One region of the Peribacillus sp. NPDC097284 genome, then DNA from elsewhere that is predicted to be linked to it. Evidence: riboswitches for the same ligand, from Rfam matches in the RefSeq annotation. Region 1 holds a riboswitch; each other region holds the start of a gene.
What was found. A riboswitch is a leader RNA that binds a small molecule or an ion and turns the genes downstream of it on or off. The one in region 1 is predicted to bind S-adenosylmethionine.
Positions count from the first base shown of each region.

Region 2: linked by a shared signal. The riboswitch ahead of ACIQXU_RS11775 (Na+/H+ antiporter NhaC family protein) and the one ahead of ACIQXU_RS14115 (methionine ABC transporter ATP-binding protein) in region 1 are both predicted to bind S-adenosylmethionine.
Region 3: linked by a shared signal. The riboswitch ahead of ACIQXU_RS09535 (YezD family protein) and the one ahead of ACIQXU_RS14115 (methionine ABC transporter ATP-binding protein) in region 1 are both predicted to bind S-adenosylmethionine.
Region 4: linked by a shared signal. The riboswitch ahead of mtnK (S-methyl-5-thioribose kinase) and the one ahead of ACIQXU_RS14115 (methionine ABC transporter ATP-binding protein) in region 1 are both predicted to bind S-adenosylmethionine.

Region 1 is NZ_JBIWCZ010000007.1:64,282-72,374, reverse strand. It holds gene ACIQXU_RS14135 (ABC transporter ATP-binding protein) at 1-478, opposite strand, end outside; gene ACIQXU_RS14130 (PucR family transcriptional regulator) at 578-1,474, opposite strand; gene ACIQXU_RS14125 (MetQ/NlpA family ABC transporter substrate-binding protein) at 1,609-2,430, opposite strand; gene ACIQXU_RS14120 (methionine ABC transporter permease) at 2,480-3,148, opposite strand; gene ACIQXU_RS14115 (methionine ABC transporter ATP-binding protein) at 3,135-4,151, opposite strand; SAM riboswitch class I at 4,221-4,330, opposite strand; gene ACIQXU_RS14110 (MBL fold metallo-hydrolase) at 4,657-5,478, shown strand; cobalamin riboswitch at 5,574-5,775, shown strand; gene ACIQXU_RS14105 (hypothetical protein) at 6,004-6,228, shown strand; gene ACIQXU_RS14100 (hypothetical protein) at 6,258-6,449, opposite strand; gene ACIQXU_RS14095 (YheE family protein) at 6,508-6,711, opposite strand; gene ACIQXU_RS14090 (YheC/YheD family endospore coat-associated protein) at 6,772-7,914, opposite strand; gene ACIQXU_RS14085 (YheC/YheD family endospore coat-associated protein) at 7,965-8,093, opposite strand, start outside.
Region 2 is NZ_JBIWCZ010000005.1:31,352-39,444, reverse strand. It holds gene ACIQXU_RS11805 (sigma-54 interaction domain-containing protein) at 1-702, shown strand, start outside; gene ACIQXU_RS11800 (branched-chain amino acid ABC transporter permease) at 1,298-2,161, shown strand; gene ACIQXU_RS11795 (branched-chain amino acid ABC transporter permease) at 2,163-3,158, shown strand; gene ACIQXU_RS11790 (ABC transporter ATP-binding protein) at 3,161-3,925, shown strand; gene ACIQXU_RS11785 (ABC transporter ATP-binding protein) at 3,918-4,625, shown strand; gene ACIQXU_RS11780 (ABC transporter substrate-binding protein) at 4,653-5,846, shown strand; SAM riboswitch class I at 6,002-6,106, shown strand; gene ACIQXU_RS11775 (Na+/H+ antiporter NhaC family protein) at 6,307-7,599, shown strand; gene ACIQXU_RS11770 (alanine/glycine:cation symporter family protein) at 7,884-8,093, shown strand, end outside.
Region 3 is NZ_JBIWCZ010000003.1:312,235-320,327, reverse strand. It holds gene ACIQXU_RS09555 (nitrite/sulfite reductase) at 1-1,533, opposite strand, end outside; gene cysC (adenylyl-sulfate kinase) at 1,550-2,149, opposite strand; gene sat (sulfate adenylyltransferase) at 2,179-3,327, opposite strand; gene ACIQXU_RS09540 (phosphoadenylyl-sulfate reductase) at 3,355-4,059, opposite strand; gene ACIQXU_RS09535 (YezD family protein) at 4,227-4,343, opposite strand; SAM riboswitch class I at 4,512-4,619, opposite strand; gene ssuE (NADPH-dependent FMN reductase) at 4,861-5,397, opposite strand; gene pdxT (pyridoxal 5'-phosphate synthase glutaminase subunit PdxT) at 5,603-6,184, opposite strand; gene pdxS (pyridoxal 5'-phosphate synthase lyase subunit PdxS) at 6,187-7,074, opposite strand; gene pdxR (MocR-like pyridoxine biosynthesis transcription factor PdxR) at 7,207-8,093, shown strand, end outside.
Region 4 is NZ_JBIWCZ010000003.1:99,454-107,546, forward strand. It holds gene ACIQXU_RS08520 (hypothetical protein) at 1-29, shown strand, start outside; gene ACIQXU_RS08525 (YozD family protein) at 201-371, shown strand; gene ACIQXU_RS08530 (hypothetical protein) at 364-525, shown strand; gene deoD (purine-nucleoside phosphorylase) at 593-1,297, shown strand; gene ACIQXU_RS08540 (lmo1851 family serine protease) at 1,566-3,023, shown strand; gene mtnA (S-methyl-5-thioribose-1-phosphate isomerase) at 3,549-4,595, opposite strand; gene mtnK (S-methyl-5-thioribose kinase) at 4,608-5,813, opposite strand; SAM riboswitch class I at 5,885-6,037, opposite strand; gene ACIQXU_RS08555 (carbon-nitrogen family hydrolase) at 6,111-6,893, opposite strand; gene ACIQXU_RS08560 (pyridoxal phosphate-dependent aminotransferase) at 6,994-8,093, shown strand, end outside.

The DNA of each region.
Region 1 (8,093 bases):
CATCCATCAAGAAGACTTTGGCATCCCGGACAATGGCCCTTCCAAGTGCCACACGCTGGCGCTGCCCGCCAGAAAGGGCTTTAGGCTTCCGTTGTAAGAAGTCTTCAAGTCCAAGGATCTTGGCAGCATCATGGACGCGTTGCTTGATTTCCTTCTTCGGCGTTTTCCTTAGCTTCAGTCCAAAAGCCATATTGTCATAGACGGTCATATGAGGATATAAAGCGTAGTTCTGGAAAACCATCGCAATGTCCCGATCTTTTGGAGGCACGTCATTGACCCGCTTGCCATCTATAAAAAGATCCCCTTGGGAGATGTCCTCAAGGCCGGCAATCATCCTTAAAGTGGTCGACTTTCCACACCCCGAGGGTCCGACGAAAACAATGAATTCCTTATCGTCCACGCTAAGGTTGAAGTCTTTAACGGCTGTCACCTTATTATCATAAATCTTGAAGATATGATCCAATACTAACTCTGCCATGAACTATTCCTCCTCTTAAACTCCTAAATTCGTAATGATATTTATAGTCTACTCTATCAATGCTGAAATAAATATGGGCACACTGCACAAAAGGGATAATTATCCTTTTTTCTCATTTAAGAGAATGAGGAGGTAGGCAGCCAAAGCATGCGGGAAATTCCGTACATCCAGTCCTGTTTTTTCAGCGAATTTATCTATCCTGTATTGCAGGCTGTTCCGATGGATATAAAGTTGTTTAGCTGCCGATGAGGCGTTGGAATTACATTCGATATACGTTTTAACCGTTTTGATCAATTCATGATCCTGCCGCGTCTTGCCAAGCAATTCATTGATGTACCATCTTTTATCCATGTCAGTACAGGCATTCATGAGTGCGTAGGGGATAATATTGGGTAATTCCGTCACCTTAACATCGGATAGATGGAGCAAAGAAAGTGTGAAACATTTTCTCTCTTGTATCAGATGGTGATGAAGGTCCGCATCGACAGGGTGAAATCGACCGGCATAGACCCTGATCTTTACGTAAAAGTCACTCTCGAGTGTGGATGAGATGGCGAGAAAATCATGCGTCGATAAGGGTTCATCCATGTCTGATTCAATTAAGGTTCCCGCCGTTTCATTCTCCCAGACCAGGATGGAATCGGATGGTACGAATGAGAGAATCGCTTCCTCGAAATGATCGTGTGAAAAATCCCCATGGGCAAGGTTAAAGTAGGTGAACCGGACATTCTCCCAGTTCGTTAGGGGCTGGGAGGCACGCGGCCCAAATAAAAAATCATTCCAAGTAGTTTGGGTAGTGGAGGTGTTTGGACTTTGGAGTGATGGAGTGTCAAAGAGTAGCGTAAGCAAACGGATTTCCTCCGCCGATATGTCTGAGCGGGGAATGCCAATTGTATGGCCGAATGGATCTTCCAACCAGAAATATGCCGAGATGTCCTGTGCATCCTTTTTATCTGAAAGGGAGTTTGGGAATGTATGTTTAAGCTTATTAAGCATCATGTTCACCTTCTTTCCATTCCATTATATCCAAAAAGGGCAAAGCGGAAAAGAAAACAATGACTGCGTTCATAGGTATTGTTAATCAGTAAAGGCCTGCCCCAGACAGGAGCAGACCCATACTTGCTGTTTCCTTATTTCATCCAATCGGGTTTACCGAAGCCTTGGAACTTGTCATCAATCACCTTTTCGAATTCGGCACTTTCTACAACTGATTTGATATCTTTTGCAAATTGGGCGTCTTTATCCTTAGTGTTTACAGCCACGACATTGCGATACGTATCTGGCATGTTTTCTAATGCAAGAGCATCTTGAAGGTCCATTTTGGCGGCAATCGCAAAATTACCAGGAACGGCCGATAGGTCAACACTGTCCGTTGCACGAGGTAATTGTGCCGATTCCAGTGGTTCGAATTGAATGTTCTTCGGATTCTTTGTTACATCTTTCTCAGATATTCTTAATGGGTCAACATCCGGATCCACTTCAATCAGGCCCTCATCCAATAAAACTTTAAGTGCACGGGAGAGGTTGACTGGGTCATTGGGAACGGCGATGGTCGCACCATTTTTAATATCGGCCAATGATTTGTATTCCGTGGAGTAAATGCCCATCGGTGCCGTTGGAACAATAATAAGGTCAGAGAGCTCTAAGTCATGTTCCTTTGAAAAATTATCCATATACACTTTATGCTGAAAGAGGTTGGCATCGATCGAACCATTACCAAGTGATTTATTCGGCTGGATATAATCACTGAATTCGACGATGTCCACTTTGTAGCCAAGGTCTTCAAGTCCGGGTTGTATGGCCTCTATGACCATGTCGGCATAAGGGCCAGTCGTTGCCCCAATTTTTAATTCTTTTTTGTCCTCCGTTTTAGTTGTCGCATCGTCATTTCCGCAAGCTGACAACCCAAGGGCTAATGCACATATAGATAATAATGAAGTGATTTTTTTCATGAAAAATTCCTCCTTGTTTAATGTAGTGTCATCGTTAACATTATGAATCTTATCGTTTGTTTACATAGTGAGAGGCCTTATCGCCTATCATTTGGATGATTTGGACAAGACAGATCAGAACGACCACCGTTGTGATCATGATCGTGTTGTCATAACGGTAATAGCCGAAACGAATCGCGAGGTCACCGATTCCTCCTCCGCCGATTGTTCCTGCCATAGCCGAGAAGCCGATGAGTGATATCGTCGTTAATGTCACGCCTTGGATGATTCCAGGCCTTGCTTCAGGAAGAAGCACATCCTTGATGATCATCCATGGGGAAGCGCCCACTGCAATGGCGGCTTCGATCACTCCCTTATCTATTTCCCTCAATGCAGATTCTACGATCCTAGCGAAAAAAGGAATGGCGGAGACTGATAGGGAAACGGAAGCCGCTAGCGGTCCAATTGTTGACCCGGTAAGGAATTCGGTTAAAGGAAGCAAAGCGACTAAAAGAATGATAAACGGAATCGAGCGGACTAGATTAACCACGAAACCGAGGGATCGATTCAACGTGATATTTTCAAAGAACAAATTCCTGGTCGTCGTAAACAGCAACACTCCTAGAGGCAGTCCAATCAGGAGGGCAACCGCAAGGGAAATTCCGACCATATAAATCGTTTCCAGAAAGGCTTTATTAAGGTCAGGCAAAATATTGATGATGGAATCAAGCAGTGACATGCTTTAACACCTCCACAGATTGGGTCCGGCTTCTTATGTATTCAAGGGCTACTTGCACTTCTTCAAGCTCACCAATCAATTCGATGATCAAGATTCCTAGAGGAAGATCCTGGATATATTCAATTTTCCCGTGCAGGATATTCCCTCTGACAGAATAGTTTTGTAGAGTATCCGAGAGAATCGATTCACCAGCGGTTTGCCCTTCAAATTGTATTTTGATAATCGTTCCTTTGTTTTCCCTAATAAGGTGGGGAGGAAGTTCAAAATCCAACACGCTACTGATGAACTGCTTAGTCAGTTCTTGTTTGGGTTGTGAAAATATTTCATAAACAGGGCCATCTTCAATAATTCGTCCATCTTGCATGACGGAGACACGATGGCACAGTTCCTTGACCACTTCCATTTCATGGGTGATCAACACGATGGTGATGCCCAGTTCTTTATTGATCTTTTTCAACAACTGTAAGATCGACTTCGTAGTGGTTGGATCAAGGGCTGATGTCGCTTCATCACATAATAGGACGGTAGGGTCATTCGCTAAGGCCCGTGCAATGCCTACCCGCTGTTTTTGTCCGCCACTGAGTTGAGCCGGATAAACATCTTTTTTATCCCGAAGGCCAACGATATCCAAAAGTTCCAGAACGCGGTTAGTAATGACCTCCTTTGGTTGATGGGCGGCTTTCAAGGCGAAGGAGATATTGTCAAAAACCGTTTTGGAACTGACTAGGGAAAAATGCTGAAATATCATGCCGATTTTCTGGCGTTGTTTGCGAAGCTCCTGGCTTGATAAGGTTGTTAAGTCGACGCCATCGATGATGATGCTACCATTGGTCGGACGCTCAAGAAGATTCAGACAGCGAATCAATGAACTCTTTCCCGCGCCGCTATACCCGACAATCCCATAAACCTCTCCCGTTTGAATGGTTAAAGATACATTATCCACTCCGATAACTCGGGTATTCTTCGAGATATATTCCTTTCGAACTGAACGAATTTCAATCATGATGCTATCCTCCTTATACATAAAAAAGCTACCTCTATCATTCAGAAAGAGGCAGCGAAATTATATCCCGTCTTATCTTTCAGAATGGTATTTCATTCTGCAGGAAGGGGCACCATTCCCGATGTGGGGCGGTTGCCGGACGTCATAGGGCCTGGTCCCTCAGTCACTCTTGATAAGTTAATTACTATTTTAGTATTTTATTATTTTTTTAATATAATCTATATTATTTGTTAAATACAGTAATGTCAATTATTTTTTGAATTTTATCAAGATTATGAATCAAACGATCTACTTGCCCAGATTATAGTGGCCATTTGCTAAGTTACACGGAACGTCCCGGATCTTACATGGCCTGTCTGCGTAAGAATATGGACTTTGATCACTCCCATCATTAGAAAAAATATTATACTTGTAAAAAGTATGGAGAGATAATACATTTATTGTAAGTAAATTAGAAAATAAAGGATGATGAGTTTTTCCAAAAAAATGATTGGGGTGGAAAGTCATGCTGGAAATGAAAACGATAAACGATGTGGTTTGCGTAAAAGGGACACCGGAAGGAAACAAATCAGGCATGAGCGTGAATGTGTTCTTAACCGATGGCATGTTAGTTGATACGGGGGCAAAAATCTTGTTGAAGGAACTTACTCCATTCTTTGAAACCGCTGATTACGATATGGTTGCGCTGACGCATTATCATGAGGACCATACGGGTGGGGCCGCATGGATACAGGAACATAGGAACGTTCCCATCTATATTCATCCGATGTCCCTCGATATTTGTGCAAAGGATGCAGAATATCCCGATTATCGTAGAGTTTTTTGGGGAGATAGGGATGCCTTCAAGGCAGAACCATTAGGAGGGATCGTCCATTCACGCACTCAAACATGGGAGCCAATCTTTACGCCAGGGCATTCGAGGGACCATATGGTTTACCTGAACCATAGTAATGGTATGCTGTTTTCGGGTGACCTGTTTGTAACGCCGAAAACGAAGCTCGTTTTAAGGGAAGAATCTATCCCGGTCATCATGGAATCCATCAAGAAACTGCTTCAGTATGATTTTAAAGAGGTCTTTTGCTGCCATGCCGGATATGTCCCGAACGGAAAGGAAATGTTTGGAAGAAAGCTCAGTTACTTGGAAAATCTGCGCGGTGAAATTCTGCGTTTGCATGATCAAGGATTGGAAGTCCATGAAATTCAGCAAAACGTGTTGCCTAATCGGTATCCGCTTATCGAGATATCCGGTCATGAATGGGATTCGGAGCATATCATTACATCGATACTGAAAGAGAGTAGGGTGTATTCAGAGGACAGGAAGAAATGATGAATAGGAGGAAAGAGGATAGATAGGGCCCAAGAACAAGGCAGGAGCCTCATTGTAATCCTAGTGAAAATTTGATACAGTTAAACTGAAAAATAGTATTTCGTCTAGAAATGGGTGCAGATAAGAAAGTGTAGCTTATCTGCTTAAAAGGGAAGTCGGTTAGAATCCGACGCTGTCCCGCAACTGTAAATGAGAGCGATTCGAAGGAATGCCACTGTCTTTTTTGCAAGAAAAGATGGGAAGGTTCGAAAAGCGATGATCATGAGCCAGGAGACCTGCCCGTTTTTAGCACAACGCCAGAAACCTACGAGGATAGGGGGTGTTAAGTGCGAAAAATTAGCAAGAACATGCTTTCTTATTTTTGTAGAAAAATGGGGAATCATGGTCATTTTTGTTATGTTTCGTTTGCACTCTAACAACTTCTGAATGGGAAGTTGTTTTTTGTTTTTTACAAGTCCATATTGGACAACATTCAAAAAGAATCCTGCTAATTAGACAGGACAGCTATCATAGGGGGCCATATCATTGTTTGGTACAGTTGAGCATTTTACGGACTATTTAAAAGCGCAAATCATGCGTAACTTTTGTGTGGAAGAAATGATATCTTTAGATGATTGCCGAGCAAGCTTGATTGAGGAAATCCAGGTTCATGGCAAAAACGTAGAAGATAGGAAAGAATACGAAGCAAATCTTGAAAGAGCCTTTAGCCAAGTGAATCTAGAAATATTCGGCTATCAAGAAATCAAGTAAAGAGCCACCCATAAGGGAAGCCCTTGTTTTCAATCTTTATTGATGTTCGGTTCCGTTTCATCATGAAAGTCATGGGCTTCCTCAATGTTCAAGGTGTCCGCGGCTTCATAGACGTTTCCGCCAGCAAGTCCTTCATTGATGATACGGTCGATATCGAGATATACAGAATCCTTACCGTCATACTCGGTATCCTTCAGAAATGTAATCTTTTCTTTATCCAAATGAAATCCCTCCTTGGCTTTTTATTAGTGTTAGCCAAAGAGGGATTCTTTATTCTATTTAGTCGTACACGTGGTACACCATTAAATCATGAATCATGCCCTTGAGTTTTTCTTCCTCTGACTCTACAGGCGGATTGGTTAACCACTCAATGGACCCATCTTTATGATAGAGGGCTTGGACGGCCAATTTATTGAAGTAAAAGGAAATCTTCCAGCCAGGTAAATTCTTGTGCAACGGCTTCCATTGAAAATGCGTAATCATATGTATAACCTCCATATCGCTGTTTCTCATTTCATTATAATGGAAAAAGCAGGATGGAGGTTATTTTCTTATGTGATTCGGAAAAGTTAATTCAATGAACAGGTTTTTTAAATGTAGTAGGCGGCTCGCTTCAATTTCCTCTTCATCAAATTGCATGGGTTTTGAATTGACTTCATAAATGAATAGAGCACCGGATGTATCTTCCCCGATATCAATGGAGAATTCCCCAAGAAAGCCAAACTTCCTGGAGAGGATGATTCCACATCTTTGCGCAATGTTCGCCAACTTCCTGTTTAACGGCCTCGTTTGTAGCTGCTGATAGGGAAAAAGCTTTCCCCCCCTTGGTGTATGGGTTGTGATTTCCTGGGTTTGCGACATCCTCACGCCCTTGCCGGTCACTTTATAAAACCCATTTTCATAATGAACAAGAATACGGTAATCGTATCGGTGTCCATTCAGTTTCTTTGGAATGACCGCTCGTTGGGCTAGATACCCCCTCTTTTTGAGCGACGCCTTATTGGCTTCCCAAAACGCGGAGAAATCAGAATACAATTCCTGATGTTTCAGGCTATTGAATTGGAGGGTGCCATCAGGTTTTTCTAGCAGGGTGTAGATGCCCTTACCTTGGCTTCCTTTGCATGGTTTCAAATAAATATGTTTGTGGAAATGTAAGAAGTCCGCTAGTTGGGTAGGGTCGGATAGGTCTATGGTCGATGGAAGATGGCGGGCTAGAGATCCATCTTCCGTCAATGCTTCGTACATCAAGTACTTATCCAAAAAATGAGGGTTGAATAAAGTGATGCGATGTTCTTTAAAAAAGGAAAGGAGTTCTTGAAAACTTTCCGATGCTTCGAATCCCCTTTTGGGAATGCGATTATAAACGATATCGGGCAGTGGTAATTTTACCTCATTCCATGTGTTCGTTTGTGAAGAAAAGATGAAGCCTTTCATGTAGTTGGAAAGCAAGGATTCAACCGTGAATACATAGGCCAATATCCCATGATTCGATAAATATTGAGATAAATTCTGAAAAAGTGTCAAATTCCCCCCTATACCTGATTCCTTCTTTGGATCTAGAGAGGTCAAGATACCAACGACTAGCACCCGGTTTCCCGGAAATAAAGTAATCGGAAAAAGTGTCTGATCCTGGGTGTCCTGCTTAAAAGGGATTTCCTCATTCGCGGCTCCCGCATATAGCTGCATATCTTCCTCGTTATGGCTCCATCTCTCAGAGGGAACATCATAAAAAATGTTCATTTCTGTGTACCAATCGTTTGTGAAATCGTCTGTTCGGTAAGATAAATGGCATAATCAAGGCTGAGCTTCCTGGTTAAAAGTTCAAATTCCTTTAACTTTGGATGGGAAAAGATAGAACGGCCTGG
Region 2 (8,093 bases), on a different contig from region 1:
AATCACAAGGGGAAACCGGGGATGTTCGAAATAGCTGATAACGGAATATTATTTTTGGATGAAGTCGGTGAACTCCCACTTCAGCTTCAGGTAAAATTACTTCGTGTTCTTCAGGAAAGGGAAATACAAAGAATCGGAGGAACGAAACCGAAGAAATTCGATGTTCGTATTATCGCGGCCACAAATCGAAATCTATTGGATATGGTCAAAGCGGGAGAATTTCGCGAAGATTTATATTATCGCCTGAATGTCATCCCCATTGTGATTCCACCTCTTAGGGAAAGAAGAGAAGATATCCTCGCATTGTCTGATTTATTTTTAACCAAGGCCAACAACCAATATAAATTGACCAAAAAGTTAGATTCAGCGTTAAAAGATTATTTTTTTCATTATGATTGGCCGGGAAATGTCCGAGAACTGATTAATATAGTGGAAAGACTGGTCGTGTTAACGAATGGTTCCGTCATCTCGGTAAGCGACTTGCCTGTAGAATATCAGCAAGAAAACATGAGCCAAACCAACTCTCGTGATTCTCAGTCTCTAAAGGAAGCGGTGGAGGGAGCTGAAAAAGAAATATTGACAAAAGCAGCGCAAACTTATCAGACCACATATGAAATTGCTGAAGCTCTTGATTCAAGCCAGGCTACTATTGTCAGGAAACTAAAAAAATATGGCTTGAGAGTCAGTGAAAAGAATAGGTAAGCAAAGGGGGATTTCCGTAAGGGGAATGCCCCTTTTCATTTCTTCCCTAGTAGTCATCTGGATAAAATCTATTTTTGCAAAGACAATCCATTCTAATTCAAAAGTGGTTCATTCAGTCAAAAGTGAATGATGGTCATGCCATGTGGATTCAATTATTTGAATCAAAAGTGAATCATTCTTATTTCGTAAAGTGACTTAGTATGGCTTTTTCAAGATGGCATAGTACTTGCATTGTTATTAAGGAAATGCTTTACAAATGATTTATGGGGAATGTGAGGTGACTGTGGAACGTTTCCGACGATTGCACAGCGTTATTCAGTTGACAGATATGAAGATAGTATTCATGAAATCATAAAATGGGACGCAGACAACTTAAAAAGTAGATAAAGATTACGGAAAAATGGGTCGAAACGAGGTTACAGAAGAAGCGGGTAGCCTTTCGATGGATTACGCGATGAAATAATGAAAGCGCTAACAAAAAGGTTGGCATTAACAATTCGATAGGGTCATGGAGAAGAGTTCCTTATGGTTAGGGGTGTTGTATTAAAGTAAAGGATTACCTACGAACAATTCATTGGGATAAGGGAGGCAGGAAATGGAGATTTTAGTTCAGCAATTGTTTAATGGTTTAACGATCGGAAGCGTATATAGCCTAGTTGCCCTTGGGTTGACATTGGTTTATGGGATTCTTCATATCCCTAACTTTGCCCATGGTGCTCTCTATATGATAGGAGGGTATGTCACGTTGTCGATGATGACGTTATCTGGGCTGAATTACTGGATTGCTATGTTCGTGTCCGTTATTGTCGTGGGCCTTCTTGGGGTTTTATTGGAAAGATTCGTATTCCGTTTGTTAAGGGATGCTCCACCGTTGCATGATAAAATTGCAGCCATTGGAATTTTACTTTTTCTTGAAGCCTTTGCACAATTTGTCTGGGGAGCTGATTTTCAAACCATGCAATCTCCTTATGGACAAGTAGTCAATATCATGGGCTTGACGTTCACGATGCAACGTTTGTTGATTATTGTGGCGGCAATCGTGGTCATGTCGGTTCTCTATCTGTTCTTAAAGAAGACGTATACAGGTTCCACGATCATCGCGATGTCCCAAAGTCGTGAAGGGGCTTCGCTAGTCGGGATTAACATCAATAAAGTTGCCATGCTGACCTTCATGATTTCTGGGGGGCTAGCCGCCATTGCTTCCTCCCTTGCATCTCCCATCAATCTAGTTTTTCCAGGCATGGGTCATTTAGTGATATTAAAGGCTTTCGTGATTATCATCCTAGGAGGGATGGGAAGCGTTCCAGGTGCAATCGTTGGTGGATATATTCTTGGATTCAGTGAAAGCCTTGGCGCAACCTATATATCCAATGATTATAAGGATATCATAGCCTTCTTCCTTTTAGTAGTCATCTTAACGGTCAAACCGACGGGTCTTTTCGCAAAGGGGGAGAGGTAGTTTGAATATCTTATCAAAACGAAATGTCATCTTAATTTTGATCATCCTGGCCTTCTTATTTCCAATCATCGCGCAGAATGACTATTACGTTCATATGTTAACGTTGTCTTTCATCTGGGCAATCGCGGTATATGGAATTAATCTGTTAGCGGGCTATACGGGCTATCTTTCGCTTGCCCATGCTGGATACTTTGCCATTGGGGCGTACTCATTGGGGTTATTGACGGTAAAAGCGGGAATGAACTTTTGGTTGGCACTGGTCTTGTCTTGCCTAATTTCAGGGGCGCTTGGTTTTTTGGTCGGCTTAATAGCATTGAGAACAAAAGAACACTTTTTCGCAATTTATACTTTATGCGTCGGATATATCATCTACCTGGTCATCGATAAATGGGAAGGTCTTACAGAAGGAGTTAGAGGCTTGATTGGGATTCCGGCCCCTGGAAATATCGGACCCATCACTTTCGAGACGGCCGCTTCACAATATTATTTGGTGCTCATTTTCCTACTTGGCGTCATTTTGGTCATGTATCGTATTGTTCATTCGTTGACAGGGAGAACCTATATGGCCATCAGGAATAGTGAGGAACTTGCCCAAACGATAGGCATATCCACGATGAAGAATAAGTTGACCGCATTTGTTCTTTCTACATTTTTTGCAGGCTTGGCAGGTGCCTTATATGCTTCATTCGTGCGGTTTATCGGACCGGATATCGGGTCTACGGCCATAATGTTCGACTTGTTGATGTATCTACTGGTCGGCGGAATAGGAACTCTATCGGGACCTTTGGTTGGAACTTTGCTTCTCGTCATACTATCCCAGAATCTACAATTTCTCCAAGAGTATCGAATGTTGATCTTTGGACCTTTACTTACGTTGATCATCATTTTCTATCCACGCGGTATTTCGGGTGCATTCTTTGATTGGAAAATTAAACGAAGAGATAAGAAACAACTGATTATGAGTAAGGACGTTCCGGTTAATGCGGAGGAGGGATGAAGATGTTTATCGAAACGAAGAATTTAACAAAGAGTTTCGGGGGATTGGCAGCTGTAAAAAATGTGGATTTCACCATTGAAAAAGGAAAGATCAATGCGATTATCGGGCCTAATGGAGCCGGGAAGTCTACGTTTTTCAACTTGATCAGCGGCTTCCATCGTCCAAGTTCTGGAGCAGTCCTCTTCAAAGGGAAAGACATCACGAAGCTTCCTGCCAATGAAATAGCGGGACTTGGCATAGCAAGAACATTCCAAACGACTAGTCTTTTTGAACAATCCACCATCTTGGATAACGTGATTGTCGGACATAGGCTTCGCACTAAATCGAATTTGGTAGATGCTATCCTAAGGACGAAGAGGTTAAAACGGGAGGAAAAGACCTGTCGTGATAAAGCGATGGAAGTTTTGAGAATTGTCGGCTTAATGGATGCGGCAAATAAGATGGTCTCGAGTATTTCTCAAGAGGAAAAGAAGAGGACGGCGATTGCCCTTGCCCTTGCGACGGATCCGGAAATCATCTTTCTTGATGAACCGGCTGCCGGCATAAACCCTGATGAAACAGAAGGGCTTACAGAACTGATCAAGGAGTTAAATCAGTCAGGCTTCACGATTTGCTTGATCGAGCACAAGATGCATATGATCATGAACTTAGCTGACCATATCATGGTCCTGAATTACGGGGAAAAAATTGCTGAGGGCACTCCAAAAGAAATCAGGGGGAATGAGGCGGTTATTAAAGCCTATTTAGGAGGTAGTGCTAGTGCTTAAGTTAACTGATGTTACTGTATGTTATGGGAGCTTCACTGCGATTAAGCAAGTGAATATTGAAGTGGAAAAGGGAGAAATTGTCGTTCTATTGGGGGCGAATGGAGCAGGTAAAAGCACGACATTCCGTTCTATCAGCGGCATAAGCAAGCTGGCTCAGGGTGAAATTCATTTTGAGGAACTGGCTATCGGAGGTAGGGCTCCGGATAAGAATGTCCAAGCTGGAATCGTGCAATGTGCAGAAGGGCGGAAACTGTTTCCTCAGATGACTGTCCAGGAAAACTTGAAGATGGGAGCTTACGTACATCGAAAAAAAAAGATGGAAATCAAGTCCTCGTTGGAAAATGTCTATCATTTATTTCCTATTTTAAAAGAAAAACTCCATGATGAAGCCGGAAGCCTGAGTGGTGGACAACAACAGATGCTGGCCATTGGCAGGGCTTTGATGTCTAAACCGAAGCTTTTGATGCTAGATGAACCTTCTGTGGGCCTCGCTCCTTTGATTGTTGAACAGATGTTCCAAGTCATCGAAGAAATAAACCGGGAAGGAATAACCGTTCTACTAGCCGAACAGAATGCGAATGCTGCTCTTAGCATTGCAGATAAAGGATATGTTTTTGAAAATGGGGAAATTGTCGTTGAAGGGACCGCAAAAGAATTATTGTCTAACGATGAAGTACGGAAAGCCTATATCGGAGCATAAGAGTTTAAAAATGAATGGGGGATTTTTATGAAAAAGTTGAGTGTATTCTTTGTAATGCTATTACTCGTCCTAACGGCACTAGTGGGGTGTAACAAGGGAGACAGCCCTGCATCAAGTGGGGGAGGAAAGGCCAGTAAAGGGAAGAATGTTGTCAATATCGGTTTTAGCGGCCCTTTGAGTGGAGCAGCAGCCTTATATGGAAAACGAACGTTAAATGGTATGGAGATGGCTGTAAATGAAATAAACGATGCCGGTGGATTCGAAGTGGAAGGGGAAAAATATACGCTCAACCTGGTTTCGTTGGATGATAAGTACTTACCGAATGAAACGGGTTCAAATGCTAAACGTTTAATCCAGGAATATAAAACTCCGATTATTTTCACTCCTCATAGCGGAGGGATACTCGCCCTACAGGTTTTTAACGAAAAAGAGAATTTCATCATCGGTGCCTATTCGAGTGAACCAGCTATCACGGAAAGCGGAAATTCATTAACAGTGAGGATCCCGCCAAATTATGAAGGGTATATTGAACCGTTTTCTACGTATGCAATGGAAAACTTCGGCAAAAAGATTGCGGCATTGCCACCATCTTCCCAGTACGGGAAAGACTGGGCGGAAAACCTACTTCCTCATTGGGAAAAACAAGGTGGTAAAGTCGTCTATAATGCCTCAATTGATTTTTCTAAAGAAACGGATTTCTTCACGACTGTTACAAATGCTCTAAAAGAAAAGCCTGATGTCCTTTTCATCGGTGGGGCGTCAGAGCCTACGGCCAAGGTTGCAAAACAAGCAAGAGAACTAGGTTTTAAAGGCGGTTTCATTATTATGGACCAGGCGAAACTGGATCAAATGAAGCCTATTGCCGGTTCATACGAAACATTGGAAGGTTCGATAGGTGTTCTTCCGCTTATCAACTCCAATGAAGAAGCAGCACCGGCATTCATTGATAAATATAAAAAAATTTATAAGGAAGATGCTAGTTCTGAAGTGGGGTTGAATTACATTGCTATGTATGCCTTTGTGGAGGCAATGAAAGCGGCAGGAACAGTCGATGATGTGAAAGCCATCCGTGAACATATGCAGGATGGGCTGACAAATACGGCACCTGAACAGAAAATTTATAATATACCTTCGATTGACGAAAATGGTGGATTCGCAGCAAAAGTCGTTGTAGGAGCGGTAGAAGATGGGAAAGTAGTACCCATCAGTGTAGAAGAGTGAAGTGTCATGTGCTTTCACACTAGCTACCTTTACGCCCCGAAGACTAAAAACTAATGCATTCAATAAGTTTATAAAAATCTTTAATACTTTACCTTGCGAAAACTCTTAAAATGCTGTACTCTTATATTTGCTTTGAAAAAATGAATATTTCTTACTTCTTATCAAGAGAGACTGAGGGACTGGCCCGAAGATGTCTCGGCAGCAGACTTATTTAGAGTGCTGTGCCAAATCCAGCAGGCGATCGACCTGAAAGATAAGAGGAGTGTTTATAGATTAAAAGACCTCTTCTTGTAATAAAACGGAAGAGGTCTTTTTGTACTCATAGGATAGGAATCTGTTCTTGATGGTATGTTACTGATTTTATAATCAAGCCCATATTAAAATGAAGGGATGCCGGAAAATTTAGAGAGTCCAAAAAGAGTATCCATTACCATGCAAAAATAATAAAGAGGTGTACATCATGAGTTTAGACAATAAAGGGAATCCATGGGCTTTAACGCCGTTTATCGTTTTTTTGATATTATTTATAGGTTCAGGTGTTATTACAAAAGATTTTTACACATTTCCAGTGATTGTTGCCATTGCCATTGCATCTGCTGCGGCACTGGCAATGAATCGAAAGGAATCATTCAATCACAAAGTAGAAATCTTTTGTAAAGGTGCCGGGGATTCAAATATTATGTTGATGGTTGTCATATTCCTATTGGCTGGGGCTTTTTCGGAAGTGGCAAATGGGATGGGAGCCGTAGCGTCTACGGTGAATCTAGCACTTTCGATCGTTCCGCAAAATCTATTAATGGTGGGGTTATTTATTATCGCCTGTTTTATCTCATTATCTATGGGGACAAGTATGGGAACGATAGTAGCTTTAGCACCAATTGGAGTAGGAATTAGTGGACAAACCGATATTTCAGTTGCCCTTTCCATGGCTGCGGTCATTGGTGGCGCCATGTTCGGTGATAATCTTTCTTTCATTTCGGATACGACTATAGCAGCTGTACGTACACAGGGAACGAAAATGAAAGACAAATTCAAAGTGAACTTTTTTATTGTTTTACCTGCTGCGATAATTACATGTGTTATCCTTGGTTTTCTGACAATGGGTGAACAAGCTACAATCTCTGGAGAAGCCTACAGTTGGGTCAAAATTCTACCTTACCTTTGTGTTCTAGTGGCAGCATTAGCGGGAATCAATGTATTCTTGGTTCTCTCTATCGGCATTGTCTTTGCTGGAATCATCGGTTTAGCGGATGGTAGTTATCATGCAATGGAGGTTATTCAAAAAGCAGGAGATGGAATGGCTGGGATGTATGAAATCTCCTTCTTAGCAATCTTGATTGCAGGCATGGTTTCGGTTATCAAACATAACGGTGGCATCGATTATCTACTGAACCTCGTGACGAGAAAGAGCAAATCAAAAAAAAGTGCAGAGTTCAGCATCGCGGGATTGGTTGCTTTAACGAATCTTTCAACGGCAAATAATACCATATCCATCATCATTGCTGGTCCACTCGCAAAAAACATTGCCGAAAAGTATGAAATTGATCCCCGGAAATCTGCCAGCTTGCTCGATGTTTTCGCTTGTAGTATTCAAGGATTATTGCCATACGGGGCACAACTACTTTTAGCTGCCGGTGTTGCACACATCTCTCCTATCAGTATCCTACCCTATTCTTTCTATCCAGTCTTGATCGGGATTTCAGGAATCATAGCCATTTTAATAGGTTTTCCCCGGTTCTCTAAGAAGAAATAAAAATAGTATGGTTGGAAGAGTATCGATGAATCATGAATGTTGCCCTGGAGCATTGTCTCCAGGGCTTTTTTAGGGTAAGGTAAGTGACTTCGAATGGAAAGTGTAGACGAAATCTTTAATTCTTTAATATTCCAAAAAACTAATAACCTCCTTCAATAATATTAAAATAGTATAATTACATACAATATACGGAGTCATTTTTATTCTTAAGTGTTTACTATTTTGTAAAAGCGGGAACTCTAAAGGTATTGTATTGAAATAATTAGAGGTGGGTTCGTTTAAAAATGGAGATAGTAGAAAAGTTTATTACTGAAACAAATGATTTATTATGGTCATCTATACTGATTATATTATTAATTGGAATGGGCATTTATTTTTCTTTTCGGACTAAATTCGTACAATTTAGAATGGTGAAAGAAATGATTAGGTTATTAGGAGAAGGTGCTACAGCAGATAAGAAAGGTGTATCATCGTTTCAGGCCTTTTGTATCAGC
Region 3 (8,093 bases), on a different contig from region 1:
AAGTTTTTTGTCTTTAAAATAAAGAATTAGCTCTTTCAAGACATGATAAAGTTGTCCCGCTTCCACTTTTCCTTTTAGTTTTTCATTGAATTTTCCGCCAGCATTTAATGTTCCGCCCACGTATATTTCGAAAGCCTCAACCATCTTTTTATCTTGGTTTTTCATTTTTATCCCTTGTAATCCTATATCAGCAATCGCTCGCTGGCCACAGTTATTAGGGCAGCCAACCATATGCAGCCTTACCGGTACATCTAGATCAATTTCCTTATCCAATGTTTCGGCAATGGTTTTCATCCTGTTTTTCGTTTCAACAAGTGCTAGGTTACAATATTCTATACCTGTGCAGGAAACGGAGTAACCGAGAAATTTCTTGGGCTCGTATGGAAATCTTTCAAAGATTGTTTCCTGTTTTAAGGCTTCCAGATTTCCATCCGATACATTCGGAATAATCAGGTTTTGTGAATTACAATTCCTGATTTCCCCATTTCCATATCTTTTAGCTATTTCGGCGAACTCGATAACCTCTTCGGGCGTTAGTCGACCAACTGGAATATTGACACCCACATAGTTGAGTCCTTCCTGTTTTTGTTTATGTATGCCGTAAAAATAACCAGCATTCCATTCCTTCAACGCACTTTCTCCCTTGTCAGGTAGCGGCCCAGTGTATTCCAGTACTTTTTCCGTGAATTGTTCAGGGCCCCAATCAGCAACAAGAAACTTCAAACGTGAACGGTGGCGTTTTTCCCGGTATCCGAAATCACGAAATATCGTTGTGATCGCTGCAGCCACTTCTACCGTTTTCTCAGGTAAAACGAATAATTCCAGTTCTTGTGCCAGCATAGGGACTGAGGATAGACCCCCACCAACTTTCACATGAAAGCCGACTTCTTCTTTCCCATCTATGACCTTTGTTGCCGGATTAAAGGAAACGCAATTGATTTCGGCGTTTGAAGCATTATGTATATTAGCACTGACTGACATTTTATATTTACGTGGAAGGTTCGAAAAGTCTTCATTCATTCTGAAGTATTCAAATACATCCTTAAGGACTTCCCGCGTATCGAATAACTCATCTGGATCGATTCCAGCAAGAGCGTTGCCGATAATATTCCGTGTTATGTCTCCGCAAGCACCCGCTGTTGTCAATCCTACCTGATCTAGACGATTTAATATATCAGGGACCTGCTCTATCGTCAACCAATGAAATTGTATAGCTTGCCGTGTAGTGATGTCATAGACATCGCGGCCATAATCCTTAGCAATATTTGCAAGGGTGATCTGTTGGTCGTATGTGAGAATCCCTCCTGGAATCACAACACGCATCATCCAATAACCAGCTTCTTTAGGACGTTGTAAGTAAAGACCTGCCCATTTGAACACATCCCATTCTTCTTTAGGGATGGAATCGAATCCATTTGCCGCGTAATGAGGAATATCGTCAAAAATCTTCAAAGCATCTTTTTCCAGTTTCCGAATTTCCATTTTGTTTTTGGCAAGCGCTGGATTGTCCGCCCAAATCTTCTCGTACACCATTTCTTTTCCCCCTAGGTTAAATCGCTCTCTTTGTTGTCAAATAGTCTATAACCTGTTCGACGCACTCTTCTACACTAAACTGACTGGATTCCAATACGATTTCCGGATGTTCCGGTTCTTCATATGGAGAATCGATTCCAGTGAAATTTTTAATGATACCTTTACGAGCCTTGTCGTAAAGGCCTTTTGGATCACGGACTTCACATTCTTCAAGTGGACATTTTATGTACACTTCAATAAACTCGCCTTCTCCAAGCAGGTCCCGAACAATTTGACGATCTGCACGAAAAGGTGATATAAATGCCGTTAATACGAATTGACCACTGTCCACGAAGAGCTTGGAGACCTCTCCAATCCGTCTAATATTTTCTGTGCGATCTTTTTCTGAGAAGCCTAAATCCTTGTTAAGTCCATGACGGATATTATCCCCATCCAAAACATAATTTCGGATATTCCGATTATACAACTCTTTTGCAACAGCATTGGCGATCGTTGATTTCCCAGAACCTGAAAGCCCGGTAAACCATATCACCGTGCTCTCATGACCGTTTTGCTTCCGTCTAAGTTCCTTCGTTACCGATGCATCATGCCAAGTTACATTAGTACTTTTACTCATGAGGATCCTCCTTCTAAAACTTACAATAATTAGTTATATACCTCGTTCTTCTTAAGCCCTTCTATCAATACTTCGATTACTTCTTTGCGGCTGAAAGTCGCTGGTGGAATTTCCCCATTCCGTAACATTTCCCTAACCTTCGTCCCAGAGAGGATGACGTGATCTTCTTTACCATGCGGACATGTTTTTGCAGAAGCCATATTCCCACATATTTTACAATAGAAGCTATGTTCAAAGAATAATAATGTTATCCCTAACTCATCAGAAGTGAAGTTCCCGAAGATTTTTTGTGCGTCATACGTACCGTAATAATCGCCCACACCTGCATGGTCGCGCCCGACAATGAAGTGAGTACATCCGTAGTTTTTACGAACCATTGCATGAAAAATCGCTTCTCTAGGTCCTGCATATCGCATGGCTGCTGGGAATACCGCAAGTGAGACACGGTCCTTTGGATAATACTTTTCAAGTAATACTTTATAGCTTTCCATCCGAACGTCAGCAGGAATGTCATCGGACTTCGTGGCACCAACTAATGGGTTTAAGAATAAGCCATCCACTATCTCCAATGCTGTTTTTTGAATATATTCATGGGCACGGTGAACGGGGTTTCTTGTTTGGAAACCGACAACCGTTTTCCACCCTTTTTCTTCAAATGTTTTTCGGGTATCAACTGGGTCTAAATAATGATCCTCGAATAATGGACGCTCGATCCGTTTAATAAGCTTGATTTTACCACCTACATATACATCGCCACGATTATATAGATTTTTTACACCTGGGTGATTCTCATCATCCGTTTGATAAACTAAAGTTGCCTCCACTTGCTTATCAGGTGTAAATATATCGGAAACGGCAAGGACTCCATAAGTTTGGCCCTCATGAGTTAACTTTACTTCTTCTCCGATTGTAAGAGCGTTTACCACATCAGCGGAAAGTGGTAATGTAATAGGAATACTCCAGACATGCCCGCTGCTAAGCCTCATATCCTTTACTACTGTTTGATAGTCTTCTTTTGAAAAGAATCCCTCAATGGGGCTGTATGCTCCAGTCCCTATAAGTTCCAAGTCGCTTAATGAGATTTCATCAATTTCAACGGATTGTTCTATTTTAGTTAAATCATAGTCTGGTTCAAAGCGATTGATTAATGTTCCTCCGTGCGGCAAGCTAATGGTCATGCTGATTTCCCCCTGAATTTTTTATAATTATGATAAATGTAATCCGCATTCTGTTTTTTGGGCACCTTGCCATCGTCCTGAACGAAGATCATCAGCATTAATGGCAGGTGCTGTACATGTTTTACAGCCAATACTTGGATATCCATTATCATGAAGCACATTATATGGTAAGCCATTTTTATGCGCATAACGCCATACATCTTTCCATGTCCAATGAATGAGCGGACAAATTTTGATAGATTTGAATTTGTTGTCCTTGTTTATATATTCAGTCAATGCACGGGTTTCCGATTGCTCCCTGCGCAGTCCCGAGAGCCAAGCCGTCGCTGTTGATAATACTTCAGTGAGCGGCGTAATTTTGCGGATGTTACAGCATTGATTTGGGTCATGAAGCCATAATTCATCACCAAATTCAGCGGCTTGTTCTTCCAATGTCATTTCCGGTTTCTTCATTACAATGGAAAGCCGTGGGTAACGATTTTTCACTTGTTCGATTAATTGGTAAGTCTCAGCGAAATGAACATCCGTATCCAAGAATACGATTTTGGCGGAAGGATTAACCTTTGCCAGCAAATCTGTCAGTACAATTCCTTCAATCCCAAAACTACAGGCATAAATGAGTTTATCTCCGTACTCTGAATTTGCCCATTCCAATACTTCTAAAGCGCCTTTTGTATCGCTATCTTCCGGGAACGAAGGTAATGTCGCTGTATCAATATTTTCATAGTCCACTAGCTCTGCCAACTCTATACCCCCTTTTAAGAATCACCCTATGGTACAGCAGATATCTTTGAAAGCCTTTGAAACACCATTTCTTATAATGAAAAAGGCGGCTTTAACCAATAGTTTCCTATTTATATCAGCTAAATCCACCTCTAGTTTTCTAGTCAGCAGTCCATTTATTTAATTCTCAATTTTTCGTTTCTTTCCATTTGTATAACCTTACCGTCCTGAACGATAAGGGTTATGGATCCATATTTCATAGTTTTTAGCATTTCTTGCAGTCTTTCAAATATTTCCCCCAGCTGATTTTCCTTTTCCAAGGCTATTCCTCCTTTAAGAAAACTCGTCGACTAGCTTGTCGTAAGATGATCAGCTTGTAAATGAATTCCCCCAAATTAATAAAATCAATCAGAAAAATCCTTCCATGCCAAGATGGAAAGATTGATAAGGTAATCTTATTTACCTTATCTTCCAAAATGATGACATTTTGTTGGATGTAGCACCTTGCATTCATGATGCAGGTTGCTGGACTTCAAAGGGCCAAATCCCTCCGTCGCTCTTGATAAGTTTTATTATTTTAAATATTAACACATATCAAATCATTGTCAATGGAGTTTTCATATAAATTAACTTGGTTTAATATTTTGGTTTAACTTCAATTATTATACACAAATAGTTCAAGTTTGTTACAGTGATTTGTTAAGCCAGTAAAAAAGGTTCATTCATCCTGAACAAGCTTGAATAAACCTTTAAAGTAGCCTAATAACTTAACTTGTTGATGGGAAGGGTCAAGATAAAAAGAAGAAATGATCAATTTCTTCTTTTTTGTATGGCTTCTACAAATTCCTTTACTTGACTCTTTGTACGATCAAGTAATTCCACTTCCTTAATCGGATGTTTTGGATTCTGCTTATCGATTTCTTTATCGACAAAGTATAACCCCTGCATCGGTTCCCCTTTTAATATTGATATAAGAGGTTTCAGCGCATAATCTATAGCTAATAAATGCCTGTTGCTTCCCCCAACCATTATGGGCAAAACTGGCTTATCCTTAAACGCGCCCTCGGGTAATAAATCAATTAGAGCTTTCAACACTCCTGTATAAGATGCCTTATAGACAGGTGAACCAATAATGATACCATTAGCTTGCTTAATCTTTTCTGAAAGTCTTAGAATATCCTCGCTATCATAACGACCTTGGAATAAGTCGTTTGCAGAAAACTCGGTAATAGAATGATAGTCCGTCGTAAATCCTTCTTTTTCCACCAACGTTTGGATATATTTTAATGAAATATCTGTTCTTGATGGTATAGCAGGGCTGCCTGATAAAATTATAATTTCGCTCATATATATTCCTCCTGTATGTAAAATCTGCAAAGGATCTGGGTCCTTTCCAGTTAAGCAACTTCAATTAATTATCTTAATTATCAGAAAAATAAAAGTCAAGTAACTTGATTGGAATTTATATTTTTGAAACACTAATAAGAATTGTATTATGCCATTGACTAAAAATCCTGCCCCGTTAGGGCAGGATTTTTAAAGCTTTTCAACTCTATTGATTGATTGAGTCTTTCACCATTTTTAAAAAAAGTTGTATAAATCGTTGATCACCGGTCAGTTCTGGATGAAACGAACTGACAAGAACCTGTTCTTGTCTAGCCGCCACTACTTTCCCGTCATAACTTGCTAATATCTCCACATCTTCACCTACGCCAACGGCAAAAGGTGCTCTGATAAAGACACCCATGAAAGGTTCTTCCATTCCTTTAACTATAAGGGGTGCTTGAAAACTTTCCCTCTGACGACCAAAACCATTTCTATTTACTGTAATATTGATAAAACCAAGATGGGGATGTTCCAAACTAACCATTTCCTTTGCCACTAATACCATCCCTGCGCAAGTTCCGAAAATCGGTTTTTTTTGTTCGAAAAATGCCGTAATCGGCTCCATGAAACCATAATGGTCCATTAGTTTTCTCATAGTGGTGCTTTCTCCACCAGGAATGATCAGGCCATCGATATCCTTTAACTGTTCTGGGTTCTTAACTAATATCGCATGCTCACCGGCTTCCTTGATTTGGTTCATATGTTCCTCTACAGCACCCTGCAAACCTAAAACACCTATGGTTACCATGTTTACCATCCACGCTCCTGCATTCTCTCAGCTGGGGCCAACTTAGAAATATCAATTCCTTTCATCGCGCTTCCCAATTCTTTAGACAACTTGCCTATTAAATCATAATCGGTGAAGTATGTAGTTGCTTGTACGATGGCAGCAGCGAATTTATCGGGATTTTCCGATTTAAAGATTCCTGAGCCCACAAATACACCGTCTGCCCCAAGTTCCATCATCAGGGCGGCATCTGCAGGAGTCGCAATTCCACCTGCTGCAAAGTTTACTACAGGTAATTTCCCTGTGCGCCGGATTTCCTTCAGAACTTCATAAGAAGCACCAATATTTTTTGCTTCAGTCATTAATTCATCCTCGCTCAGCATGCATACTTTACGAATTTGAGATTGAACTTTTCTCATATGCCGTACAGCTTCCACAATGTTCCCTGTCCCAGGTTCTCCCTTCGTCCGAAGCATCGAGGCCCCTTCGCCGATACGTCGGGAGGCTTCCCCTAAATCCCGGCAACCACATACAAAAGGTACTATATAATCGCTTTTCAAAATATGATATTCTTCATCGGCTGGAGTCAGTACTTCACTTTCATCAATGTAATCCACTCCCATGGATTCCAAGATTCTCGCTTCCACAATATGACCGATCCTTGCTTTAGCCATCACTGGGATCGAAACAGCTTTCATCACTTCCTCCACGATCCTTGGATCGGCCATCCTTGCCACACCGCCTGCAGCACGAATATCTGATGGTACCCTCTCAAGAGCCATGACAGCCACCGCCCCCGCCGCTTCAGCAATTCTTGCTTGCTCTGCATTTATGACATCCATGATTACGCCACCCTTTTGCATCTGCGCCATTCCTCTTTTGACTGTGTCGGTTCCTACAAGCTTTTCCATTCTTCTTCCCCCTAATATTTGCATAATTAAGATTTGTTCATTAGTATAAGAAATAGTTGACCACATTGAAAGTGTCAGTTTTAATGAAAATGATAGGGTCAGATAGAAACCACGAAAAGGTCGGTAAAAAAAATGGATATGCTAGCATGTAATTTAAACCGTATGGATGAAGTGCCATTATATGAACAGTTATATTCACACATAAAAACGGAAATTATAAATGGCCGGCTCCCTTTTGGTACAAAGTTGCCTTCAAAACGGAAACTAGCGGAATTTCTCCACATCAGTCAAAATACTGTCGAGACAGCATATGAGCAATTATGTGCAGAAGGCTATGTTGAAGTCATCCCAAGAAAAGGGTATTACATTCAAACTTCCGAGGATTTGGAATACACACAACCTGTGAATGCTCCAGTCGAAAAGACGGTCAATAACAAGAAAGATTTCCTGTTTCATTTTCACCCCAGCCAGATAGATACAGAAAATTTTCCTTTTGAAAAATGGCGTAAATATACAAAAAACACTATAGACATATCAAATCAAGAACTCCTTTTACTAGGAGACCCTCAAGGCGAATATGAGTTACGTTGTGAAATTGCCCATTACCTGTACCATTCTCGCGGAGTCCGGTGTGTGCCCGAGCAAATCATTATCGGTGCAGGGCTGGAGATTATACTGCAACAACTGATACTACTGTTTGATAAAAAAACAGTATATGGTGTCGAAGACCCCGGATACCATTTAATTTTACGGCTTCTGAAAGGCTATCCAAATGATGTGTATCCACTAGAAGTGGATGAAGAAGGCGTGAAGGTGGATAGAATCGATCAATCCAATATTGACGTCCTTTATATAACCCCTTCTCATCACTTTCCCTATGGAACGGTTTTGTCCGTTAACCGACGTACTCGCTTGTTGAACTGGGCTCAAGAGACGGAAAACCGCTATATCATTGAAGACGATTATGATAGTGAATTTCGTTATAGTGGAAAAACGATTCCCTCTCTACAAAGTTTGGA
Region 4 (8,093 bases), on a different contig from region 1:
CAGGTCACAAAAAAGAGCATACGAAATAAAAGGTCTTGAAAAGGGATGTATACACTTTAGCACGAGCCGATGAAGACTCATCTCTAAGAAATTGAATCAACGAATTAAAGTGTAGGATATGCGTAAGTTTTGAGAGAAAATGCCCTACTGGCATATTTATACCTATACATTCATACATCTTTAATTAAGGGGGCGATGATTTGCGAGAAATTGAGGTTTTTATTGATACTGAAGAGATAGCGGAATTCTTTTACCAAGAATTATTAAAGCGGGGCTATCTTCCAAAAGAATCTGAAGTTGAAGATCTTGCTGACATCACATTCGAATACCTTCTTGAAAAATGCATTATTGATGAGGAAGTCGATGAATGATGTATCATCAATCAATGGGCAGTTTTCTTGCCATTACTCCTTAAAATCAACCAAAAAGACGGCGGGTTTCCGCCGTTTTGCTGCGTTCCACCGATCACTTAAAGAGTGTTATATCCTACTTCCTGCAGTAGATAAAGAAGTTCTATTTTCCTAATATGGGGTTGGTATGTTATAGTAATTGGGAATGTCATTTCAACCACTTCAAGGAGGGAATTTTAAGAATGAGCGTACATATTGGTGCTAAAGAAAATGAAATTGCGGAAACGGTTTTGCTTCCTGGGGATCCGTTACGTGCAAAATATATTGCTGAGACGTTTTTAGAGGATGCTAAATTATACAATGAAGTTCGTAATATGTTTGGGTATACAGGAACTTATAAAGGAAAACGCATTTCCGTTCAAGGTACAGGAATGGGTGTCCCTTCGATTTCGATTTATGTAAATGAATTGATGAATAGCTATAATGTCCAAAAACTTATCCGGGTTGGGACAGCTGGTGCCATTCAAAAAGATGTGAAGGTCAGAGATGTAATCCTGGCTATGAGTGCCTCTACAGATTCACAAATGAACCGCATGACATTCGGTGGCGTTGATTTTGCTCCTACTGCTGATTTTGATTTATTGAAAAAAGCTTATGATGCAGGGGTGGACAAAGGGTTGCAATTGAAAGTCGGAAACGTATTTACCGCAGATCAATTCTATAATGATAATAGTGAATTGGAAAAGTGGGCCAAGTACCAAATCCTTGCTATAGAAATGGAATCAGCTGCATTATATACACTTGCTGCTAAGTTTGGTCGTAAAGCATTATCCGTTTTAACGATTTCCGACCATCTTTTAACAGGTGAGGAAACAACCTCCGAAGAGCGCCAAACAACATTCAATGAGATGATTGAGGTTTCTTTAGAGGCAGCGATTCAAGACTGACCATAAACGTTGGATTTACGGGTAGCCAGGAATGGAAGAAATTAAGATATTTAGTTTCTTCCATTCCACGGAGTCCGTATTTTTGCACGTATATAGAATATGGATAAAGAAAAGGTCTCTATAAGAAAGCTGGATTGGAGCAAGATGGTAGGCACTTACATATCATTCAAAAAATTTGATAACTAAAGTTTTCCGATTTGCTAGAAAGCTGATAAAATAGGATGTATTAGTTAATATTGTCATGAAGAATGAAAGTGGTGAGGCTTCAGTGGAAGAAGAAAATCAACAACAGCCCAAAGATGAAGGCAAAATTGTGAAAATAAAAAAGTTTACGTTTATTATGGGGATTTTCTTACTCATATTTTTGACAGCAGGGATAACTACAATCGCGTTGACCTTTGGCGATGAAAAAGTAGAGTCACTTGCACCGAGTAATCATCCTGAATTTGAAAAGTTATATTCTACATATGATACGATCAAAGATAATTATTATGAAGAAATCGATGAGAACACGCTCGTGGATGGAGCTATAAATGGAATGATAGAATCGTTGGATGATCCTTATTCCTCTTATATGGATAAGAAAGAAGCCTCCAGTTTCCATGAGAGCATCTCTTCTTCCTTTGAAGGAATAGGTGCTGAAATCCAAGAGAAGGATGGACAGATCATGGTGGTTTCCCCTATTAAAGGATCACCAGCTGAAAAAGCCGGAGTCCGGCCTAATGATATTATACTAAGTGTCAATGGCAAAAGCCTTGATGGCTTAAGTTCTTCGGAAGCTGTCTTGAAAATCAGGGGGAAAAAGGGAACAAAAGTGGAGCTTGCCATTTCAAGGGCGGGTGAAAAGGAACCGATTACTTTGTCCATTAAGCGTGATACCATTCCGATTGAAACGGTTTATTCAGAGATGCTTGATGATGGGATTGCCAAAGTGCAGGTTACAAGTTTTTCTGAGCATACGGTGGAAGAGCTGAATACGGCACTTGAAGACATGGATAAAGAAAAGATGAAAGGCCTAATATTGGACTTACGTGGAAATCCGGGTGGATTGCTTGACCAAGCGATCGCGATGGCAAACTTATTTATCCCGAATGGGGAAGTCATCCTTCAGGTCGAGGATCGAAAAGGAAAAAGAGAAGTCTATAAATCCCAGAATAATGGTGAGTTGAAGCTACCAGTGGTCGTATTAATTGATGATGGAAGTGCAAGTGCATCTGAAATCGTTGCCGCCGCTGTTAGTGAATCTGCGGGTATTCAGCTTGTAGGGGTAAAATCATTCGGAAAGGGGACCGTGCAAAAAGCCGCAGACTTTGATGATGGTTCCAACTTTAAGTATACAGCACAAAAATGGCTGACTCCGAAAGGCAATTGGATCCATAAAAAAGGGATTGAACCGGATATAAAAGTCAAGCTTCCCGAGTATGCCAATCTTCCATATATCTCTCCTGATAAAGGATTGAAAGTATCGGATTCCTCGAGTGAAGTAGAAGCAGCGGAGAAAATGCTGAAAGAAGCCGGGTATAATCCAGGAAAAGTGGATAAGTATTTCGATGAAGAAACAAAGGTAGCGGTCAAGGAATTCCAAAAGGATCATAAGATCAAAGAAACAGGTGTCATTAAAGACGATACAACCGTTAAATTGATGGAAGTCATTAGGGATAAAATCCTTAAAAATGATACTCAAGTGAAAAAAGCGGTGGAAGTATTGAAAAAGAAAATCAAATAATCTTTTATAAAAACAAGCGGCCCATCAGCAAGCATTTATTGCTGATGGGCCGTTTTTCGTGTGCTTGACTTAGGTGTGTGTGTAATCCATAAGGTGACCATGGAAGAAGTACCAATGGGTGGGGAATGGAAGGGTACCCATGATGAAGTAGAATTTGAAGAAAACGAGCGGTAAACCCTGCTTGAGGAACATGAACTTTCATACAAGGCTAAGAATAATTACTACCGAAAAGCGGCAGAAAAATCAAAGAAGGCTAGATGCCACTCTGACTAAATTCTGCGATTATATCTATCAAAAAGAACCTCGTCAGAATAAATATAACAGGAGCAACTGAATGGGTTTCCAAGGTTAATCGTGAAAAGAATGAAGGGGCTGTCTAATAAGTCCTTATTCCAGTGAATTTCGCAAAAATAAAGAGGCAGAAATGTTGTTAAATCAACGTTTCTGCCTTTTACTATTTATTCAATTTCGGTGTGTAATTACACCTTTTGGGACAGCCCCTTGATCAATCCTTTATAAATAATTTCATTTTACAAAAAGCGGGATATTACTCCTGTAATCAGGTGAAATGATGCCATTTTCGGTAATGATGCTTGTAATAAGAGAATGGGGCGTAACGTCAAAAGCAGGATTGAATGTCTTCACATTTTCTGGTGCTATCCTGACTCCTTGTATAGAAGTGATTTCATCCCCATTCCTTTCTTCGATTGGGATGGAGATACCCGACTCGAGAGATAAATCGAATGTACTTGATGGTGCTGCTACATAGAAAGGAATATCGTAATGCTTAGCTAATATCGCCAAACCCAATGTACCAATTTTATTGGCTGTATCACCGTTTGCCGCAATACGGTCTGCTCCGACTATAATGGCTTCGATTTTTTTATGATGAATGGTGTGGGCTGCCATATTATCCGAGATTAATGTAACGTCCACTCCAGCTTGCATAAGTTCCCATGCGGTGAGTCGTGCCCCTTGCAAGACAGGTCTCGTTTCACAGGCATAGACCTTTATAGGAAAGGATCTTTCCTTGGCCAGGTGGAAAGGTGCGAGGGCAGTTCCGTACCTTGCAGTGGCTATCCCCCCAGCATTACAATGGGTTAAAATAGAATCACCCTCGTTGAATAAAGACAATCCGTATTCACCAATTTTTCGGCACATCTCCACATCCTCTGAAAATAGCTTTTTTGCTTCAGCAACAAGAGCGCTTTTGGCTGAAGCTATGCTATTGGCTGCTTGTAGAGTATTCTCCATTCTTTTCAGTGCCCAAAAAAGGTTGACCGCTGTTGGTCTTGAAGAAGCGAGTGTAGTAACATGTTTCGTGACATTGTGTTTAAATTGCCATAAATCCGTGGTATTTTCCTGGATTGCACCAAGAGCAACGCCAAATGCTGCAGTTAGCCCGATAGCGGGGGCACCACGGACCTTCAAGGTCAAGATGCTGTCATATACATCTTTAACCGTAAAAAGTTCAATGAATTCTATTTTTGATGGCAAGGCCTGTTGATTCAATAAGGTAATATGGGTATCATTCCATTGGACGGAATAGGGTAGTGGCGTTGTAGTTGTCATATGTATATCTCCTTATAGGGCTGAATAGGAAGGCAATGTATATTGCTTTACGGCTTCTATCACTGCTGAAATATTCAGTTCTTTCCGATTTTTGATTATATGGGCCCCGATTTTCAAGGTAGCCGTTTTAGCTGTAATTCTAGTTTCTTTATTCTCAATGCCATTTAAATCAGCAACATGAGATAGGCCAATGGTTCTTCGAATTAGTTCACATCCTGCAAAGCCATATGCATCACCTTTAAACTTGTTGAGTACATATGGAAGATAACCTTCGATCTTACTGTAAGGACTTTTATTTTCAGAATTCCACAGGTTCGTATAGGTTTCTTCAAATGTATTCCAAAATTCCTGAAGATGAGTAAAGATTTCTTCCTTCCCAGTGGCCTCGCGTGTTACTGCCTGGAATAGGAGATTCGCCATGTATTGTCCAAGGTCAAATCCAACAGGACCATAAAAAGCGAATTCAGGGTCAATTACCTTTGTTTCTGTATCACTTGCAAATATACTTCCCGTATGTAAATCGCCATGAAGAAGGGCCTCCTGCTCGGATTCGAAGCTTTGTTTTAACTTAGCCACTTCCAGTATTAAATCAGCATCTTTCCATATAGACTTGGCAGCCTCCAGCAACTCAAGCTCAAACTCGCCTGGATGTTCCTCCAAAAAAGGATCCGTGAAAATGAAAACCTCAGTAATCTTGCAGAGTTCTGGATTCGTGAAGTTCCGGGCAACCTCTTTTTTCGCTGCCGGTTCCAAATGAAAATCAGACGTATAAAAAGCGGTCTTTGCAACAAATTCACCAATGTGTTTGGATAATAGAGGGAAATGATCTCCTTCAATTAATCCGGTCCGGGCGATTTTCAAGTGTGATAAATCTTCCATGACGGTGATTGCAAGCTGTTCATCAGAATAATAGACTTGTGGGACAAGTTCGGGACAATAGCTTCTGAATTGAATTAATGCATTCGCTTCGATAGCCGATCTTTTTAAAGTCAATGGCCAGCTTTCACCAAGAACCTTTGCGTAAGGAACTGCTTGTTTGATGATGACTCCTTTATTTGTTACGGGATTTGTAACGTGAAAAACATAATTTAAATTTCCGTCACCGATTTCATTACATAGTAATGAGTCATCTGAATGCAGTAACCCAAGTTTCTTCGTTAGGTCAATTGCCGTTTCGTTTGTCAATAGCTTGAAATTTGATGGTTGAGTCATTGTTATCCCTCCAAGTACATTAAAAAATATGAAAAGGCCCCTTTCCCATAGAAAGAGGCAGAAGCTTCACTTCGAACCTCTTATCTCCCAGAAAGAATTCTTTCTGGTGGATTTGGCACCGTGCTCTGTGGATATAATCCGGCGGAATTCCCGCCCCATTTCACAATGGTATTACAGTCGGTTGCTGGGCTTCATAGGGCCTTTATCCCTCAGCCTGCTCTTGATAAGAGTATTGTATTTATTTTCAGAAAATTAATCTCGAATGAATGATATCAATATTTCAAATAGTTTGTCAATGGTAAATTAATAAAACTCGGGCCGCCGATCTTCGAAAACGGGTATTTTATTTCTTGCTTCTCCTACTTTTTCTAAGTCAAGGGTGCCGAGTAGAAGTTCTTTTTCTTCACCAGCCTCACAAATGATTTCTCCCCACGGGTCGATGATGATGGAATGTCCGGCAAAATGATTATTTCGGTCAGAACCGGAACGATTCACAGCCACAACGAATGCTTGATTTTCGATTGCCCTGCTGATTAACAGTGCCCTCCAATGATGGAGCCTAGGCTTTGGCCACTCGGCGGTCACGAAGATAACCTCCGCACCTCGTACCGTATGGGCCCGTTGCCATTCTGGAAAACGGATATCATAGCAAATGAATCCGGCGCAAATCTTTTCATCGAGGGAGAATAAGCCATCTTTTTTGCCAGGTTGTAAGTAATGGTGTTCATCCATCAATTGAAACAGATGGAGTTTATCATATTCTTTAACCAGTTTGCCTTCTTTATCGATGATGAGCATTGTGTTATAGATGCCTTCCTTAGTTTTCTTTGCAATCGAGCCACCGATTATGTTAATGTGGTGTTTTTTTGCAAGGGCTTTTAGAAAGGTAATGGTTTGTTCTGCTTCTTCGTCTGCAATTTCATGTAATCTCGTTAAGTCATAGCCGGTTGTCCATAGTTCCGGCAGCATGACGATGTCCGGTTTAGACTGTACAGCTTTTTCAATCCATTGTTTTGCCACCTGGAAATTTATATCTGGCTGTCCAAAGGCAATGTCCATTTGTAAACAGGCGATTTTCCATTTCATCATTTAAAACCTCCATATGTAAAAAAGTACTTTACAAGATTAAGATAAACATATATCATTTGTGACTATAATTTCAAGAAATTTCAGAGAAGGTGCAAAGATGGTGCAATTCGAAAAATCCAGACTTCTTCAAGAGCTTCCAAAGCAGTTTTTTGCTTCTTTAGTCGAAAAAGTTAATAACATAACATCAGAAGGCAAGGATGTCATTAATCTTGGGCAGGGAAATCCAGACCAACCGACTCCTGAACATATCGTGAAGAGCCTGCAGACAGCAGCAGGAAATTCCATGAATCATAAATATTCTCCTTTTAGGGGGCTTCCCTATTTAAAAGAAGCTGCGGCCCTCTTTTATGAACGTGAATATGGCGTCAAGCTAGATCCTAAAACGGAAGTGGCGATTCTTTTCGGTGGAAAGGCTGGTCTAGTCGAATTACCGCAATGCTTATTGAATCCAGGCGATACAATTTTAGTGCCTGATCCGGGCTATCCAGATTACCTGTCAGGTGTAGCGTTAGCCCAAGCTAAAACGGAAATTATGCCCTTGACGGAAGAAAATGATTTTCTTCCCGATTATAAGGAAATAGATAAAGAGGTTTTTGACAAAGCGAAGATGATGTTCTTGAATTATCCCAATAATCCCACAGGAGCATCGGCGTCAGCAGAATTCTTCGAAGAAACGGTTTCCATGGCAAAAGAACACTCGATATGTGTGGTTCATGATTTCGCATATGGTGCAATTGGGTTCGATGGGAAAAAACCGGTAAGCTTCCTTCAAGCAGAAGGATCAAAAGAAGTGGGGATAGAAATTTACACCCTTTCTAAAACATATAACATGGCGGGGTGGAGGGTTGGCTTTGCGGTTGGCAACCAGAGTGTCATCGAATCGCTTGAATTATTGCAGGATCATCTTTACGTCAGCCTTTTTCCCGCAATACAAGAAGCCACGGCATGCGCTTTACTGGATTCACAAGAGTGTGTGAAGGAACTCGTGAACATGTACGAAGGACGACGAAATGTATTTATTGAAGGGTTACGATCCATTGGATGGGATGTCCAGGCTCCAGATGCTTCCTTCTTTGCTTGGCTAAAGGTCCCGGAAGGATTTACTTCAGCGAGCTTTGCAGATCATTTACTGGCACATGCCCATGTAGCAGTTGCACCAGGAAATGGTTTCGGTGAATTTGGTGAAGGATACGTCAG